DNA from 3 places in the Oryzomicrobium sp. genome. Region 2 is predicted to be linked to each of the others. Evidence: predicted binding sites of a transcription regulator. Region 2 holds the regulator's gene; each other region holds the start of a gene.
The links. Region 2 encodes sigma-54, which starts transcription at its own class of promoters, with help from an activator protein. Its sites were predicted from a motif close to TGGCACGCTTNCTGCTNA; they were not measured.
Positions count from the first base shown of each region.

Region 1: a site for sigma-54 is predicted at 1,534-1,551, ahead of V7Z98_RS15420 (CmpA/NrtA family ABC transporter substrate-binding protein). Genes of this name have one in related genera too.
Region 3: a site for sigma-54 is predicted at 2,075-2,092, ahead of V7Z98_RS09270 (bactofilin family protein). Genes of this name have one in related genera too.

Region 1 covers NZ_DAISLS010000015.1:99,860-105,120, forward strand. Annotated here, with positions in the region: gene V7Z98_RS15420 (CmpA/NrtA family ABC transporter substrate-binding protein) at 46-1,260, opposite strand; gene V7Z98_RS15425 (ANTAR domain-containing response regulator) at 1,820-2,428, opposite strand; gene V7Z98_RS15430 (sirohydrochlorin chelatase) at 2,704-3,102, opposite strand; gene V7Z98_RS15435 (bifunctional protein-serine/threonine kinase/phosphatase) at 3,178-4,980, opposite strand; gene V7Z98_RS15440 (nitrate/nitrite transporter) at 5,150-5,261, opposite strand, start outside.
Region 2 covers NZ_DAISLS010000004.1:16,775-22,035, forward strand. Annotated here, with positions in the region: gene recA (recombinase RecA) at 1-22, shown strand, start outside; gene recX (recombination regulator RecX) at 41-487, shown strand; gene lptB (LPS export ABC transporter ATP-binding protein) at 492-1,268, shown strand; gene V7Z98_RS04335 (RNA polymerase factor sigma-54) at 1,348-2,853, shown strand; gene hpf (ribosome hibernation-promoting factor, HPF/YfiA family) at 2,866-3,186, shown strand; gene ptsN (PTS IIA-like nitrogen regulatory protein PtsN) at 3,441-3,926, shown strand; gene hprK (HPr(Ser) kinase/phosphatase) at 3,895-4,830, shown strand; gene V7Z98_RS04355 (PsiF family protein) at 4,869-5,186, shown strand.
Region 3 covers NZ_DAISLS010000008.1:128,672-133,932, forward strand. Annotated here, with positions in the region: gene V7Z98_RS09260 (peroxiredoxin-like family protein) at 1-269, opposite strand, end outside; gene V7Z98_RS09265 (hypothetical protein) at 520-1,308, shown strand; gene V7Z98_RS09270 (bactofilin family protein) at 1,341-2,006, opposite strand; gene icmF (fused isobutyryl-CoA mutase/GTPase IcmF) at 2,382-5,261, opposite strand, start outside.

The DNA of each region.
Region 1 (5,261 bases), on a different contig from region 2:
AGCTCGCGTCGTCCTGCCCGCCCCGCACGGGGCAGCCCATCGCGGTCAGGCGTGGACCTTGAAGCCGTCGGCGTACTTCTTCGGGTCCTTGCCGTCCCAGACCACCCCGTCGATCAGCTTCGAGGTGCGCATCTCGCTCTTGGGCAGGGCCACGCCGGCGGCCTGGGCGCCCTGGGTGTAGAGGTCGATGCGATTCACCTTCCTGGCCACCGCCAAGTAGTCCGGGTGTTCCTTGAGCAGGCCCCAGCGCTTGTGCTGGGTGAGGAACCACATGCCGTCGGACAGGTAAGGGAAGTTCACCGTCCCGTCGTTGAAGAATTTCATGTGGTTCTTGTCGTCCCAGCTCTTGCCCAGACCGTTGCTGTAGCGGCCCAGCATCCGTTCCAGGATCACCTCGGGGTCGGTGTTCACGTAGGACTTCTGGGCGATGGTCTCGGCGGTGGCACGCCGGTTGGCGAGCGACCCGTCGATCCAGCGGCTGGCGTCGAGAATGGCGGCGATCATCGCCCGGCTGGTGTTGGGGTGCTTGCTGGCGAAGTCGGCGGTGGTGCCCAGTACCTTCTCCGGGTGATCCACCCACACCTCCTGGGTGGTCACGGCGGTAAAGCCGATCTTGTCCATGATCGCCCGGTTGTTCCACGGCTCGCCGACACAGAAGCCGTCCATGTTGCCCACCCGCATGTTGGCCACCATCTGCGGCGGCGGCACGGTGATGGTCTTCACGTCCTTCAACGGGTTGATGTCGTGGGCCGCCAGCCAGTAGTACAGCCACATGGCGTGGGTGCCGGTGGGAAAGGTCTGGGCGAAGGTCAGTTCGGCACCGGCCCCGGGCTTGCTGGCGATCAGCTTTTTCAGGCTGGCCCCGTCGGTGACGCCCAGGTCGCGCAGCTTGTTGGCCAGGGTGATGGCCTGGCCGTTCTGGTTGAGGCCCATCAGCACCGCCATGTCCTTCTTCGGCCCGCCGACGCCCATCTGCACGCCATAGACCAGGCCGTAGAGGACGTGGGCGGCGTCCAGCTCGCCGTTGACCAGCTTGTCGCGCACGGCGGCCCAGGAGGCCTCCTTGCTCGGGATGATCTTGATGCCGTACTTCTCGTCGAACTTGTTCACCGCCGCCATCACCACCGAGGCGCAGTCGGTAAGGGGAATGAAGCCGATGCGCACCTCCTTCTTCTCCGGTGCGTTGGCCGTGCCGGGAGCCGGCCCGGCGGCCCGGGCCTCGCCCGGCACCAGGCTGCCCACCCCGGCGCTCACCCCCATCCCCAGCACGCCGGCGCCGGCGGACAGGCGCAGCCCGGCGGTGAGGAAGGAACGGCGTTCGGCATTGATGGCGGCCGGCATGGCAGCGTCGGCGGCGTCGGCAGCGGGAAAGCGATTCAAGCGGTTCATGTGCGGCTCCCTGGCAGATGGAAAAACAGGCGTCCGGGTAAAAAAAGACGGCGTCACACCCCGGCAGGAGGAGGTGTTCCGCCGGGATGGACGCCGTTGTCCAAGCCACTCGACCGCGCCGCCCTTGGCACGGTCGATCGTTATTTAGCAACCGCCGTGCCACTCGCCAAAAAAACCCGCAACCCGTTGTTTACCAATGGTTTACAAACCTCCGGCGGCTCTCCTGGAAAAACGGCTCCGGCACCCGAACCGTGCCTTTTCCTGACCGTCACCTGCCGCCATGCACAAAAACGGGGAGGCAATTCCGGCCCGTTCCCAGCTCACGGGGCAACGCCCCCCGCCCCGGCCGGACAAAGCCGGGCAAAAAAAGCGGGCTCCCGCAGGAGCCCGTTCAAGGTGAAACGGAGGAGATCACTACGCGAAGATCGCGTCACAACAACAACCGCGCCGTTTCCAGCACGTTCTGCGCCACTGTCCCGATAGGCTGGCCCCGATCCATGGCCAGCTTGCGGAGCAGCTTGTAGGCCTCGTCTTCGTCGAGGCCCTTGAGCTTCATGAGCAGCCCCTTGGCCTTTTCCACCAGGCGCCGCTCGGACAATTTCTTCTGGGTTAGCACCAGCTCCCGCTTGAGGGCCTGTTCGGCCTCGAAGCGGGCCAGGGCCACGTCCATCACCGGCTTGACCCGGGCCGGCTCCAGGCCGTCCACCACGTAGGCGGCGACGCCGGCCTTCATGGCATCGCGGATGCAGTCCTGGTCACCCTCGTCGGCGAAGATCACCACCGGCCGGGGCATGTCCCGGTTCATGGCCGCCAGGTGCTCCAGGGTGTCCCGGGACGGGTTGTCGGTGCCGATCAGGATCATGTCGGGCTTGAGGGCCTCCACCTGGCGCGCCAAGTCCTCGGCCCCAGCCAGCACCGCCGCCACCTGGCAGCCGGCCATGGCCAGGCCGGCGCACAGCTCGGCGCCGCGACGCTGCGACTCGTCGATCACCAGCACCCGCAGGGCAGCCGTAGCGGCAGGAGGAGAAAGGGGCTTCATGGGCGAGAAAAACGCGGCACGGGATCGGAAGCGGAAATTCAGGACTCGGGAGTCGAGACCCGCCGGCCTGGGCCGACGGGTGGTTCGCCAAGCATTCAGCAAGACCCGGGCCAGAAACCCGTTTCTTTTAAATCAAGGCGTTGGCAAATCCCCAGGGCCGTTCTCGAATAATCCGCGCACCAATACGGTGCCGCGCCCAGTCCCCACGCCCGGCCTTGGCACGGCTGCGGGGTGGCGCCAGGCCGGCAGGTGCCGCGGGCGGCGGAACGGGATGATCAGGCCGCCGAAACGATGCCCGGGATGGCGTCCAGTTGCGCCAGGGCATGGCCGGCCATGGCCGCCACCACGGCGGGGGCTTCGCCCACCGGCGGCGCCAGGTCGAGGCGCAGGCCCGGATGGCGGGCGCGCAGGGCGTCGAGCAGCAGGGGCAGGTCGCGCTTGAGGTGACCGCCCTGGGCGATGAACAGGGGCACCACGGCGATGTGGCGGATGCCCTCGCCCACCAGGGCATCCACGCAGGATTCCAGGCCCGGGGCCATGAATTCGAGAAAGGCCAGCTCGACCCGGGTGCCGGGGGAGCGGGCCAGGATGACGTCGCGCACCCGGTGCATAGGCAGGGCCCATTCCGGGTCCCGGGCACCGTGGGCGAAGAGGATGAGGGCGGGAGTGGTCATAAGGGTTCCGAGGATAGCACCGTGCACGCCCCCCGGGGGTGGCCGGCACCGGGGAGCGGCGGTCGGGTCAGACGCTCAACGCCCCAGCAGCCACAGCAGCAGGAGCAGGTTGATGCCCAGGGAAACCGCCGCCAGGCCGCGCCAAAAGGCCAGGCCGTGGCGCGCCAGCCAGGGGCGCGGGCGATGGCGGGGCACCGCATCGGGCCGGGCCGCCCCCCGTTCCAGGGCCAGGAGGAATTCCTCGGCGGTCTCGAAGCGCCCCGCCGGTTCCCGGGCCACCGCCTTGAGCAGCAGGCCTTCCAGCCAGGCCGGCACGTCAGGCCGGTAGCGCGACGGGGGAACCGGCTCGCCGAAGCGGGGATGCTGGAACGGCTCGATCTCGCCGTAGGGGTAGCGCCGGGTGAGCAGGTGGTAGAGGGTGACGCCGGCCGCGTACAGGTCGTGGCCGGGGGTGACGACAACGCCATCGAACAGCTCCGGGGCCATGAACGACGGGGTGCCCGGGGTCTCCCGCTGGGCATGACCGGCTTCGCCGCTGCCGCCCTCCCCCTCGCCGGAACTGATCGACACGCCCAGGTCGAGCAGGCGCAGCCGGCCGTCCTGGCCCAGATGGACGTTGGCCGGCTTCACGTCCCGGTGGACGATCTCCAGGCGGTGCAGGGCAGCCAGGGCCTTTAGCAGGCGGATGCCGTGCTGCACCACCTCGGCGGCGGGGAAATGGCGGCCTGCGTCCAGGTGGTCCTGGAGGGAGGCCCCCTCGTGCCAGGTCATCAGGAAATACAGGCAGCTGCGCCGCTCTGTCGGCACCACCTGGGGAAAGAACGGGGCGACGACGCGGCGGCCGCGCCATTCCTCGGCCACCAGCCGGGCCGCCTCGTGGTGGTCCCCGGCCAGTTCCGGGCGCAGGGTCTTCATCACCAGCTGCTGGCCGGTGCGGGTGTCGCGCACCCGGTACAGGAGGGTGAGGCGCGAATCCCGCAGCACCGCCTCCACCAGCAGGCCGTCCAGGGTCTGGCCAGGCTTGAGCCGGGGCGGCAGGGGCAGGCGCGCCTCGGCCTCCAGGGAATCGAGCAGGCGGCCGCTGGGCAGGGACTGAACCGCCAGGACCACGGCGCTGGCGTTGTCGCTGCCGCCGGCGGCCAGGGCCAGGCTGGCCAACCCGGCGGCCGCCTGCTGGGGATCGGGCTGGTGCAGCAGCACCTCCCGCAACCGGGCGTCGGGCAGCATGCCCCATACGCCGTCGGTGAGCAGCAGGAAGCGGTCGCCGGCCTGGAGGGCGCCCTCGCCGAAATCCGGGGCGAGGAAGGCGTCCAGCCCCACCGCCCGGGACAGCACGTGGCGCAGTTCCGGGTGTTCCCAGGTGTGGTCGCTGGTCAGGCGGATCAACTGGCCGTCGCGCAGCAGGTAGATGCGGCTGTCGCCGACGTGCACCGTGTAGTAGCGCCGCCCGCGCAGCACCAGGGCCGTCAGGGTGGTGGCCATGCCCGCCAGGGAACGGTCCCGGGCGGCCTGGGCCAGCACCCAGCGGTTGAGGGCCTGCACCACCTTGTCCAGGGCCTGGAGCACCGACCAGGTGTCCGGCGTGGCGTAGTAGTCGCTCAAGAGGCCGCGCACCGTGTATTCGGCCGCCTCCCGCCCGCCCTGATGGCCGCCCACGCCGTCGGCCACCGCCGCCATCAGACCCTTGTGGGCCAGGATGCGGCCTTCCGGGGTGACCACGCCGCAGAAATCCTCGTTGCGCACCCGGGGGCCGGTGAGGGACGCGTGCCCCACCTGCACCACCAGCCCGCCGCCTGGAACGGCGGCGGGCTGGACAGTTGGCGCGGCGCCGGCGGCAGGCGCCGGGGAGGCCGAGGGGGAGGCGGGCAGGTTGGGCATGATCTTCACTCTAGAATCGCCCCGCCGGCTGCGCAGCCCCGCCAAGGTGACCGAGATGTAACAGATGTAAGCACTGTCGCCGTCAGATGCGCGCCGCCTAGAATCGCCCCGCCGGCTGCGCAGCCCCGCCAAGGTGACCGAGATGTAACAGATGTAAGCACTGTCGCCGTCAGATGCGCGCCGCCGACAGGTGGGCGGCGCCCCAGGTGGTGCGCCAGCGGGACTTCACCCCGGTCAGGCCGGCCAGGGCCACCAGGGCTAGGCCGGCGAAGGCCAGCAGC
Region 2 (5,261 bases):
GGCGGCCCCGGCCGAGGCCTAAGGCCGGCCCCGGGAGCGCATGGCGCCGACCGAACGCTCCCTGCGGGAACGGGCCGTCGCCCTACTCGCCCGCCGCGAACATTCCCGGTCCGAACTGGCGCGCAAGCTGGCGCCCCACGCGGAAAGCCGCGAGGAACTGGACCGGCTGCTCGACGAGCTGGCCGCCCGCAAGCTGCTCTCGGACGACCGCTACGCCGAGATGCGCGTGACGGTGCGCGCCGGCCGCTACGGCAACCAGCGGCTGCGCCAGGAGCTGGCGACGGCCGGAGTCGACGACGCCACCATCGCCACCGCCCTGGCCCAGGCCGACGACGAGTCGTCCCGGGCCAAGTCGGTCTGGCAGAAGAAATTCGGCACCCCCGCCGCGGATGCGGCGGAACGGGCCAAACAGATGCGTTTCCTCGCCCAGCGGGGTTTTTCCATGGAGATCATCCGCCGCGTCGTGCGCGGCCTCGATGACGAATGACCGCATGAACGCCGCCACCCTCACCTCCACCGCCCCGGCCCAGCCGGCGCCGGCCAGCCAGAGCCGCCTATCTGCCCACAACCTGCAAAAGCGCTACAAGAAGCGCACCGTGGTCCACGACGTGTCGTTCGACGTGGCCAGCGGCGAGGTGGTCGGCCTGCTCGGCCCCAACGGCGCGGGCAAGACCACCTGTTTCTACATGGTGGTGGGCCTGGTGGCCGCCGACGGCGGCGAGGTCTACCTGGACGAGGCCCGGCTGACCCACCAGCCGATCCACCAGCGTGCCCATCAAGGCCTTTCGTACCTGCCCCAAGAAGCGTCGGTGTTCCGCAAGCTGAACGTGGCCGAGAACATCCAGGCCGTGCTCGAACTGCAGAACCTGCCCGAGGACGAGGTGAAGAACCGCCTCGAATCCCTGCTCGACGAGCTGCACATCGGCCACCTGCGCGGCACCCTGGCGGTGGCCCTGTCCGGCGGCGAGCGGCGCCGGGTCGAGATCGCCCGGGCCCTGGCCACCAATCCACGCTTCGTGCTGCTCGACGAGCCCTTCGCCGGGGTGGACCCGATCGCCGTACTGGAAATCCAGAAGATCATCCGCTTCCTCAAGGCCCGCGGCATCGGCGTGCTGATCACCGACCACAACGTGCGCGAAACCCTGGGTATCTGCGACCGGGCCTACATCATCAACGAGGGCCGCGTGCTGGCCGCCGGTCGCCCGGACGAGATCGTGCACAACGACGACGTGCGCAAGGTTTACCTGGGCGAGCATTTCCGCCTGTGACCGCGACCCGCTCCATGCCCATGCTCCACCGCCCCGCCGCCGCGCCGCCCCATGAGGCAGCAGCCGGTTGCCGCTGCCGATGAAACCCAGCCTCCAGCTCAAGCTCTCGCAGCACCTGGCGCTCACGCCCCAGTTGCAGCAGTCGATCAAGCTGCTGCAGCTGTCGACCCTCGAGCTCAACCAGGAAATCGAGCAATACCTGCTGGAAAACCCCCTGCTGGAGCGGGAGGACGATTTCGAACCCGCCGCCCGCCCCGCCGAGCCGGGCTTTGCCGACGCCTTGAGCAGCGGCGAGCAGGCGGCCGACGGCAACGCCCAGGCGGAACGGGGCGAATCCGGGGAGAACGGCGAGTCCAGTGAATCCGGTGAAGGCAGCGACTACACCGCCGAGGGTGGCGACGCCGGCGTGGACGACGGCTGGTTCGCCGAGGGCAGCTTTCCCAGCGGCAGCCGCGACAACGACGGGGACGACGAGGGCGACGGCCAGGACATCCAGGCCGCCGTCACCAGTCTGAAGGACCACCTAAACTGGCAGTTGGGCCTGACCTCCCTGTCGGACCGGGACCGCAGCCTGGCCAGCTTCATCGTCGAAGCCCTGGACGACGACGGCTACCTGGACCAGTCCCTGGACGAACTGGGCGAAGCCCTGCCCCACGAGCTGGAGGTCGAGCCGGAAGAACTGGAGATCGCCCTCAAGCACGTGCAGAACCTGGACCCCACCGGCGTGGGCGCGCGCAGTCCCCAGGAATGCCTGGCCCTGCAACTGCGCGCCCGCCCCGCCGGCCCGGTGCGCAACCTGGCGCTGACCCTGGCGGAAAAGCACCTGGACCTGCTCGCCAACCGGGACTTCACCCGGCTCAAGCGCCAGCTCGGCTGCGACGACGAGACGCTGAAGGCGGTGCAGGCCATGATCATGGGCCTGGACCCGCGCCCGGGAGCCCGCTACGCGCCCCTGGAAACCCGCTACATCATCCCCGACGTGATCGTGCGCAAGGTGCGCAATCAGTGGGTAGCGAGCATCAACCCAGACGCCTTCCCTCGCCTGCGGGTCAACCGGCTCTACGCCGACCTGCTGCAAAAGCACCGCACCCGCGGCGAGAGCGGCGGCATGTCCGGCCAGTTGCAGGAGGCCCGCTGGCTGATCAAGAACGTGCAGCAGCGCTTTGACACCATCCTGCGCGTCTCCCAGGCCATCGTGGACCGGCAGCGCGCCTTCTTCGACCACGGCGAGGTGGCGATGCGCCCCCTGGTGCTGCGCGAGATCGCCGACATCCTCGACCTGCACGAATCCACCGTGTCCCGGGTGACCACCCAGAAGTACATGGCCTCACCCCGGGGTATCTTCGAACTGAAGTATTTTTTCGGCAGCCACGTGGCCACCGATACCGGCGGAGCCTGTTCGGCCACCGCCATCCGCGCCCTCATCAAGCAGCTGGTGGGCTCGGAAAACGCCAAGAAGCCTCTCTCGGACAACCAGATTGCTGACATCCTCGGCCAGCAGGGCATTGTCGTCGCCCGCCGGACGATAGCAAAATACCGGGAGGGGATGGGCATTCCAGCTGCCAATCTCCGCAAGTCCCTCTAAAGGAGTAGAACCATGAATCTGCAGATCAGTGGGCATCACCTGGAAGTCACTCCGGCGATCCGTGAATACGTGACCGGCAAACTGGACCGCGTCATCCGTCACTTCGACAACGTGATCGACGTAAGCGTGATTCTCTCGGTCGAGAAGCTGAAGCAAAAGGCCGAAGTGACCGTCCACGTGCGCGGCAAGGACATCTTCGTCGAGAGCGAGGATTCCGACCTGTACGCCGCCATCGACAGCCTGATCGACAAGCTGGACCGCCAAGTCATCAAGCACAAGCAAAAAATCCAGGATCACCACCGGGACGAGAAGAACATCCCCGTCGCCGAGTGATCTAACCAACGGATCGGCCGGGCCCCGCGGGGGCCCGCCGACTGTTCCCCTCACGGGCCCCTCGACCCTCGCTGCCCGGGGCGCAGCCCCCGTCAGCGCAACGACCGGAAATCCTGTATCCTCCCGGCCACGTTTCGCCCTTAGTCTCCGAGACCCCGGCCCGATTTCCTCCCGGCCCGCTCCGAATCCCATCGCCACACCGGTGGCACCGTGCATTCAAGGCTGGCCCGTTCAACGTCTCCGTGGATCGTCCGATGGAGCTCATCGCCAAACTCCTTCCTCTCGAAAACGTCGTCCTAGACCTGGAAGCGACCAGCAAGAAGCGGGTCTTCGAACAGGCCGGCATTCTCTTCGAAAACCGCAACGGCATTGCCCGCGCCACGGTCTTCGACAGCTTGTTCGCCCGGGAAAAGCTCGGTTCCACCGGGCTGGGTCAGGGCGTCGCCATTCCCCACGGCCGCATCAAGGGTCTCAAGGAAGCCGTCGGCGCCTTCCTGCGCCTGGCCGCGCCGGTGCCTTTCGACGCTCCCGACGGCAAGCCGGTGAGCCTGGTGTTCGTGCTCCTGGTGCCGGAACAGGCCACCGAGCAGCACCTGCAAATCCTGTCCGAACTGGCCCAGCGCTTCTCCGATCGCGGCTTCCGCGAACAGCTCGCCAGCGGCGGCGACGCCACCATCCTGCGCGACCTCTTCATCCACGGGGCACCCCATGCGCCAGATCAGCATCGCGCAGCTGTTTGAGGACCACCGCGACAAGCTCGACCTGACCTGGGTCGCCGCCAACGGCGCCAAACGTCATCTGGAACTCAAGGAGCGGGGCAACTACGGGGCCGACGTGGTCGGCCACCTCAACCTGATCCACCCCGAGCGCCTCCAGGTGTTCGGCGTGGCCGAGCGGGAATGGTCCCTGCGGGTCGCTCCCCAGCGCCTCAAGCAGCAGGTGGACGACCTGATCGCCGCCCACCCGCCGGCGATCATCATCGCCGACGGCCTGGAAGTCCTGCCCACCATCCAGGAAGCCTGCGAGGCCACCGGCACTCCCCTGTTCGCCACTCCCAAGCCCTGCTCGGCGGTGATCGACCTGCTGCGCATCTACCTGTCGCGCCGCCTGGCCGACACGGTGGCGGTGCACGGCGTGTTCATGGACGTGCTCGGCATGGGTGTGCTGATCACCGGCGACTCCGGCGCCGGCAAGAGCGAACTGGCCCTGGAACTGATCTCCCGGGGCCACGGCCTGGTGGCCGACGACGTGGTGGAGCTGGCGCGCATCGCCCCCACCACCATCGAGGGCCGCTGCCCGGGCATGCTCAAGGATTACCTGGAAGTGCGCGGCCTGGGGCTGCTCAACATCCGCACCATCTTCGGCGAGACCGCCTCGCGGCGGAAGATGAAGCTCAAGCTGATCGTGCACCTGCAAAAGCCGGTGGCCGGGGTGGAAAGCCCGCGCCTGCCGCTGGACGCCCAGACCCAGGACATCCTGGGCGTACCGGTACGCAAGGTCATCATTCCCGTGGCTGCCGGGCGCAACCTGGCGGTGCTGCTTGAGGCGGCGGTGCGCAACACCATCCTGCAGCTGCGCGGCATCGACAGCATGGAAGAATTCATCCAGCGCCAGCAGCGTGAATTGTTGGACGAAGACCTGTAAGCTAGTTCGCCGTCATCATCCCCTCTGGAGGAAGTGCCATGAAGACCCTAGCCGCCGCTGTCGCCCTGACCTTTGCCACCCTCGCCGCCGGCTCCGCCCTGGCCGCCGACGAGAAGAAGCCCACGCCCCAGCAGGAACGGATGAAGTCCTGTAACAAGGAGGCCGGCGACAAGGCCCTGAAAGGCGACGAGCGCAAGAAGTTCATGAGCTCCTGCCTCAAGGGCGAGACCGCCGCCGAGGACAGCAAGGCGACCCCGCAGCAGGAAAAGATGAAGTCCTGCAACAAGGAAGCCGGCGACAAGGCCCTCAAGGGCGACGAGCGCAAGAAGTTCATGAGCTCCTGCCTGAAAGGCTGAGGCGACGGCACCGGGCTGGGCTGCATTGCCGGCCCGCCTCATCAAGCACACAAACAAAAGGCCGATCCCGCGGGA
Region 3 (5,261 bases), on a different contig from region 2:
CCCAGGGCCAGGCCCTCCAGCCGCCATTCCCGGTGCGTATCCCGGGCCCGGGCTTCGTCGTCGGCGGAAACGGCCAGCACGTCCACGCCCCGGGCGGAGAATTCGGGCAGCAGACGGACCAGCTCCTGGAGATAGGCGCGGCAGATGGGGCAGTGGCGCCCCCGGTAGGCCACCACCAGGGTGAAGCGCTCCGGGCGCCGGTCGGCAAGGCGCCAGAGGGAACCGTCCACCGTCGCTACGGCCAGGTCGGGGACGGGGTGGCGGGGCATGGGACGAGGGCAAAGATCGGTCATCGAGGGGCTCCGTGGCATTGTCGTCAGGGGCGCGCGGCAGAAGGCCGGCGCCGCCCGTTTGGAGAGGCTAAATCAATCTGTCGTTCCCCCGGCGCAATTCCTTACACCCTGCCAGCGGCGAGATGGCGGCTCCCCCCGTGTGCCGCCCTTTGCCCTCCCTCGGCGCATTGGGCACAATCCTGCCCTCGCGGCGCCGTGGGTGCCGCCCGTCTTTTGTGATTGCGCCATGACCCTGCCCGCCGACACCTTCGCCCCCCTGGCCTCCCGGGAGCTGCAAACCTACGCCGCTCGCCTCGTCCAGGATGCTTTCGCCCGCCTGTTCCGCCTGTCCCTGGAAGGCAACGAGGCGGAGTGGCGCGCCGGCGCCCGGGAAATCGCCGCCCGTGCCGAGGAATGGATCGCCGCCGCCGAGGGCGGCCGTGACGGGGAGGCCGGCATCCTGCGCCGCGCCATGCTGCTGGCCGGCCTGGACCAGTGGGGCCTGGCCTACGCCCAGATCTTCGGCCCCTCGGCCATGGCCGGGCTGAGCGAGCTGGTGGGGCTGCTGCGCGACGCCCTGGACCCGGCCGGCGAGGGCCGCTGCCAGGCCGCCTTCAGCGCCCTTCAGGACAACGAGGGCGATGCCATCGACTTCAAGGTCGGGCTGCGCCGCGACCTGCACCTGGCCATCTGGCACGCCATGATCGCCAGCGAAGAGCGGGACGAGGCATTCGCCATCCTCAGCCAACTGGGCGGCATGATGGCAGCCCTGACCCGGACCATGCCGGAAGTGGGCTGGCGGCTGGTGGCCGATGCCCTGGCCCACATCCAGATCCGCTGCCTGGCCCATCGGCTGGCCAGCGACGGCCTGGGCCAAGAAACCACCCAGGCGCTGTTCGGCGCGCTCAGCCGGGAACTGCCGAAACCCCAGTGGGAGCAGATCATGGCCCAGGCCACCCAAGCCGTGCTGGGCTGGCAGGAGGCCAGCCGCGGCGCCGCCGGGGAGACCGGCGCCGCAGGCCAGACCCTGCACTGACCCCGGCCCGGGCGGGAGCAGCAGGGCGCCCGTCACGCATCCGTGCCGGCCTTGGCCGAACCTGCGGCCGGAGCGGACGGCGAAAGGCTCGAAACGGACGCACCGGCGGAAGCGGCCCGGGTCAGTACCGGGGTGTCGGCGTCTAGGGACTTGATGTCGCCGGACAGCTCGCCGCCCTCGTCGATGAGAATCTTGCCGTAGCGGATGGTGCCGCTGACCCGGCCGGTTTCATGGATCACCAGTTGCTGGCGGGCGGTCAGTTCGCCCTCGAAGGTGCCGTACACCTCGGCCACGTCGATGCTCACCTTGCCGCTGAACACCCCCTTTTCGGCGATGTGCATGACCCGGCTGTCCATGGTGGCCTCGACCCGGCCTTCCACCACCAGGGTGTCGCAGTCGAGGATTTCCGCCCCCTTCAGCTTCACGTCGGGGCCGACGATCAGGCGGTTGCCGCCCACTGCGTCGGTCAGCCCCGGCTTGGCGGCGGACTTGCCCGCATCGGGCGCATTCAGCGGGCTGCTGGCGGTGGCCGGCCCGGCGGGAGCCCGCCCGGGAGTGCCGAGGGGCGGCAGGCCGGCCGGCGCCACCACCGCAGCGCCAGAGGCGCCGGACAGGCGGGTGTCCCGGGGGGCCAGGGCGTCGTTGCGCAGGGGGGCGGTTTCCTCGCGTTTGCCGAAGAAGCTTTGCTTGTTGAGCATGGAAGGTCCTTAAGGTGGAGTGGCAAAGTCGAACCGTCGCGGCAGCCGCCGCAACGCCATCCCGACCTATGGCAAGCAGCGTGCCACTTCACGCCAAGCCCCGCGTTTACAGCGGTTCACCTCACGATTGCCACCCGATCGCCGACGATAGGCACAAATAGTGTCGGGCCAGCCCGACGCCGAATCCATGCATCCGGCCTAGTTGCTGTTTTTTCGCGGATTTTCCTGTCGGGCCAGAGCGACAGACAGAACGCTCACGACCGCCCGGGCGCCGCCCCCATCCAGAACAAAAAAGAAACGGCCACGGGGGCTGACGCCGCCGTGGCCGAATAACTACCGAGGGACACAACTAATCGGTCGGATGCGACCTTCGGGTCACATGTTGCGCCGGTACTGGCCGCCCACGTCGTAGAGGGCGGTGGTGATCTGCCCCAGGGAACAGACCTGGACCGCATCCACCAACACCTCGAACAGGTTGCCGTTGGCGATGGCCGTCTGTTGCAGACGTTCCAGCATGGGGCCGGATTGGGCCTGGTGGCGGGACTGGAAATCGCGCAGGCGCTGGATCTGGGACTGCTTTTCCTCCTCGGTGGAACGGGCCAGCTCGATCTCCACCTGGGCGCTGCCCTTGGGATTGAGGAAGGTGTTCACGCCGATGAGGGGCAGCGAGCCATCGTGCTTCTTGTGCTCGTAGTGCAGCGACTCCTCCTGGATCTTGCCGCGCTGGTAGCCGGTTTCCATGGCGCCGAGCACCCCGCCGCGGGCGGCGATGGCCTCGAACTCCTTGAGCACCGCCTCTTCCACCAGGTCGGTCAGCTCGTCCATGATGAAGGCGCCCTGGTTGGGGTTCTCGTTCTTCGCCACGCCCCATTCCCGGTTGATGATGAGCTGGATGGCCATGGCGCGGCGCACCGACTCCTCGGTCGGGGTGGTGATGGCCTCGTCGTAGGCGTTGGTGTGCAGGGAGTTGCAGTTGTCGTAGATGGCAATCAGGGCCTGCAACGTGGTGCGGATGTCGTTGAAATCCATCTCCTGAGCGTGGAGCGACCGGCCCGAGGTCTGGATGTGGTACTTGAGCTTCTGGCTACGCTCGTTGGCGCCGTACTTGTTCTTCATCGCCACGGCCCAGATGCGCCGGGCCACCCGGCCGATCACCGAGTATTCCGGGTCCATGCCGTTACTGAAGAAGAAGGACAGGTTGGGGGCGAAGTCGTCGATGTGCATGCCCCGGGCCAGGTAGCTCTCCACGTAGGTGAAGCCGTTGGCCAGGGTGAAGGCCAGCTGGGAGATGGGGTTCGCGCCCGCCTCGGCGATGTGGTAGCCGGAGATCGACACCGAGTAGAAGTTCTGCACCTTGTTGTGCACGAAGAACTCCTGGATGTCGCCCATCATCTTCAGGGCGAACTCGGTGGAGAAGATGCAGGTGTTCTGGCCCTGGTCTTCCTTGAGGATGTCGGCCTGCACGGTGCCGCGCACGGTGGACAGCACCCACTCGCGGATCTTCTCGGCCTCGTCCTCGGTGGGCGCGCGGCCGTTGTCGGCCTTGAACTTGTCGATCTGCTGGGCGATGGCGGTGTTGAAGAACATCGCCAGGATGATCGGCGCCGGGCCGTTGATAGTCATCGACACCGAGGTGGACGGGGCGCACAGGTCGAAGCCGTCGTAGAGCACCTTCATGTCGTCCAGGGTGGCGATGGACACGCCGGAGTTGCCGATCTTGCCGTAGATGTCGGGGCGCTCGTCCGGGTCGCAGCCGTACAGGGTGACCGAGTCGAAGGCCGTCGACAGGCGGTGGGCCGGCATGCCCTCGGACACCTTCTTGAAGCGGCGGTTGGTGCGGAAGGCGTCGCCCTCGCCGGCGAACATGCGGGTCGGGTCCTCGCCCTCGCGCTTGAAGGCGAACACGCCGGCGGTGTAGGGGAAGGAGCCGGGCACGTTCTCGCGCATCAGGAAGCGCAGCACCTCGCCGTCGTCGCCGAACTTGGGCAGCACCACCTTCTTGATCTTGGTGCCGGAGAGGGATTCGGAGACCAGCTTGGTGCGGATTTCCTTGTCGCGGATCTTCACCACGTACTCGTCGCCGGAATAGGCCTGTTGCATCTCGGGCCACTGCTCCAGCAGCTTCTTGGCCTTGGGATCGAGCTGGCCGTCCTTCCAGGTCAGCACCTCGTCCACGTCGGCCACCGGCTTGTCACAGCCCTTGAGCAGATCGCGGGAGATGCGCAGGGACTGGCGTTCCCGGGCCAGCTTGACCTGCTCGTCGGTGTGGGCGTGGTAGCCGCGCAGGGTCTCGGCGATCTCGGCCAGGTAGCGCACCCGCTTGGGCGGCACGATGGCCTGCTGGTAGGAGGACTGCTTGGCCGCCACCTTGGGCAGTTTGCCCGGCTGAAGGGTCAGCCCCAACTCGGCCAGGCGCTCGATGAGAGCCTGGTACAGGGCGGTGACGCCGTCGTCGTTGAAGTGGGCGGCCATGGTGCCGAACACGGGCATGGCGTCGGTGGGCTCGGCGAAGCGCTCCCGGTTGCGCTGGTACTGCTTGCGCACGTCGCGCAGGGCATCCTCGGCACCCTTGCGGTCGAACTTGTTGATGGCCACGAAGTCGGCGAAGTCGAGCATGTCGATCTTCTCCAGCTGGCTGGCGGCGCCGAACTCGGGGGTCATCACGTACAGGGAGGCGTCCACGTGGGGGACGATGGCGGCGTCGCCCTGGCCGATGCCGGAGGTCTCGACGATGAGCAGGTCGAAGCCGGACACCTTGCAGGCGGCGATCACCTCGGGCAGGGCGGCGGAAATCTCGCTGCCGGTGTCCCGGGTGGCCAGGGAGCGCATGTAGATGTTGGCCCCCTCGATGGCGTTCATGCGGATGCGGTCGCCCAGCAGGGCGCCGCCGGTGCGCTTGCGCGACGGGTCGATGGAGACGATGCCGAGCTTGAGCTGGTCGTCCTGGTCGAGGCGGAAGCGGCGCACCAGCTCGTCGGTGAGCGACGATTTACCGGCGCCGCCGGTGCCGGTGATACCCAGGGTCGGCGTGGCGGTCTGGGCGGCAGCCTCGCGCAGGGCGGCCTTCACATCCTCGCCGTAGGCGCCGTTCTCCAGGGCGGTGATGACCTTGGCCAGGGTGCGCCGGTCGCCGGAGCGCAGCCCGGCCAGCACGGCCTCGACGCCCTGGGGCGCGGCGGCGGTCAGGTCGTAGTCGGAGGTTTCCACCACCTCGTTGATCATGCCCTGCAAACCCAGGGACTGGCCGTCGCCGGG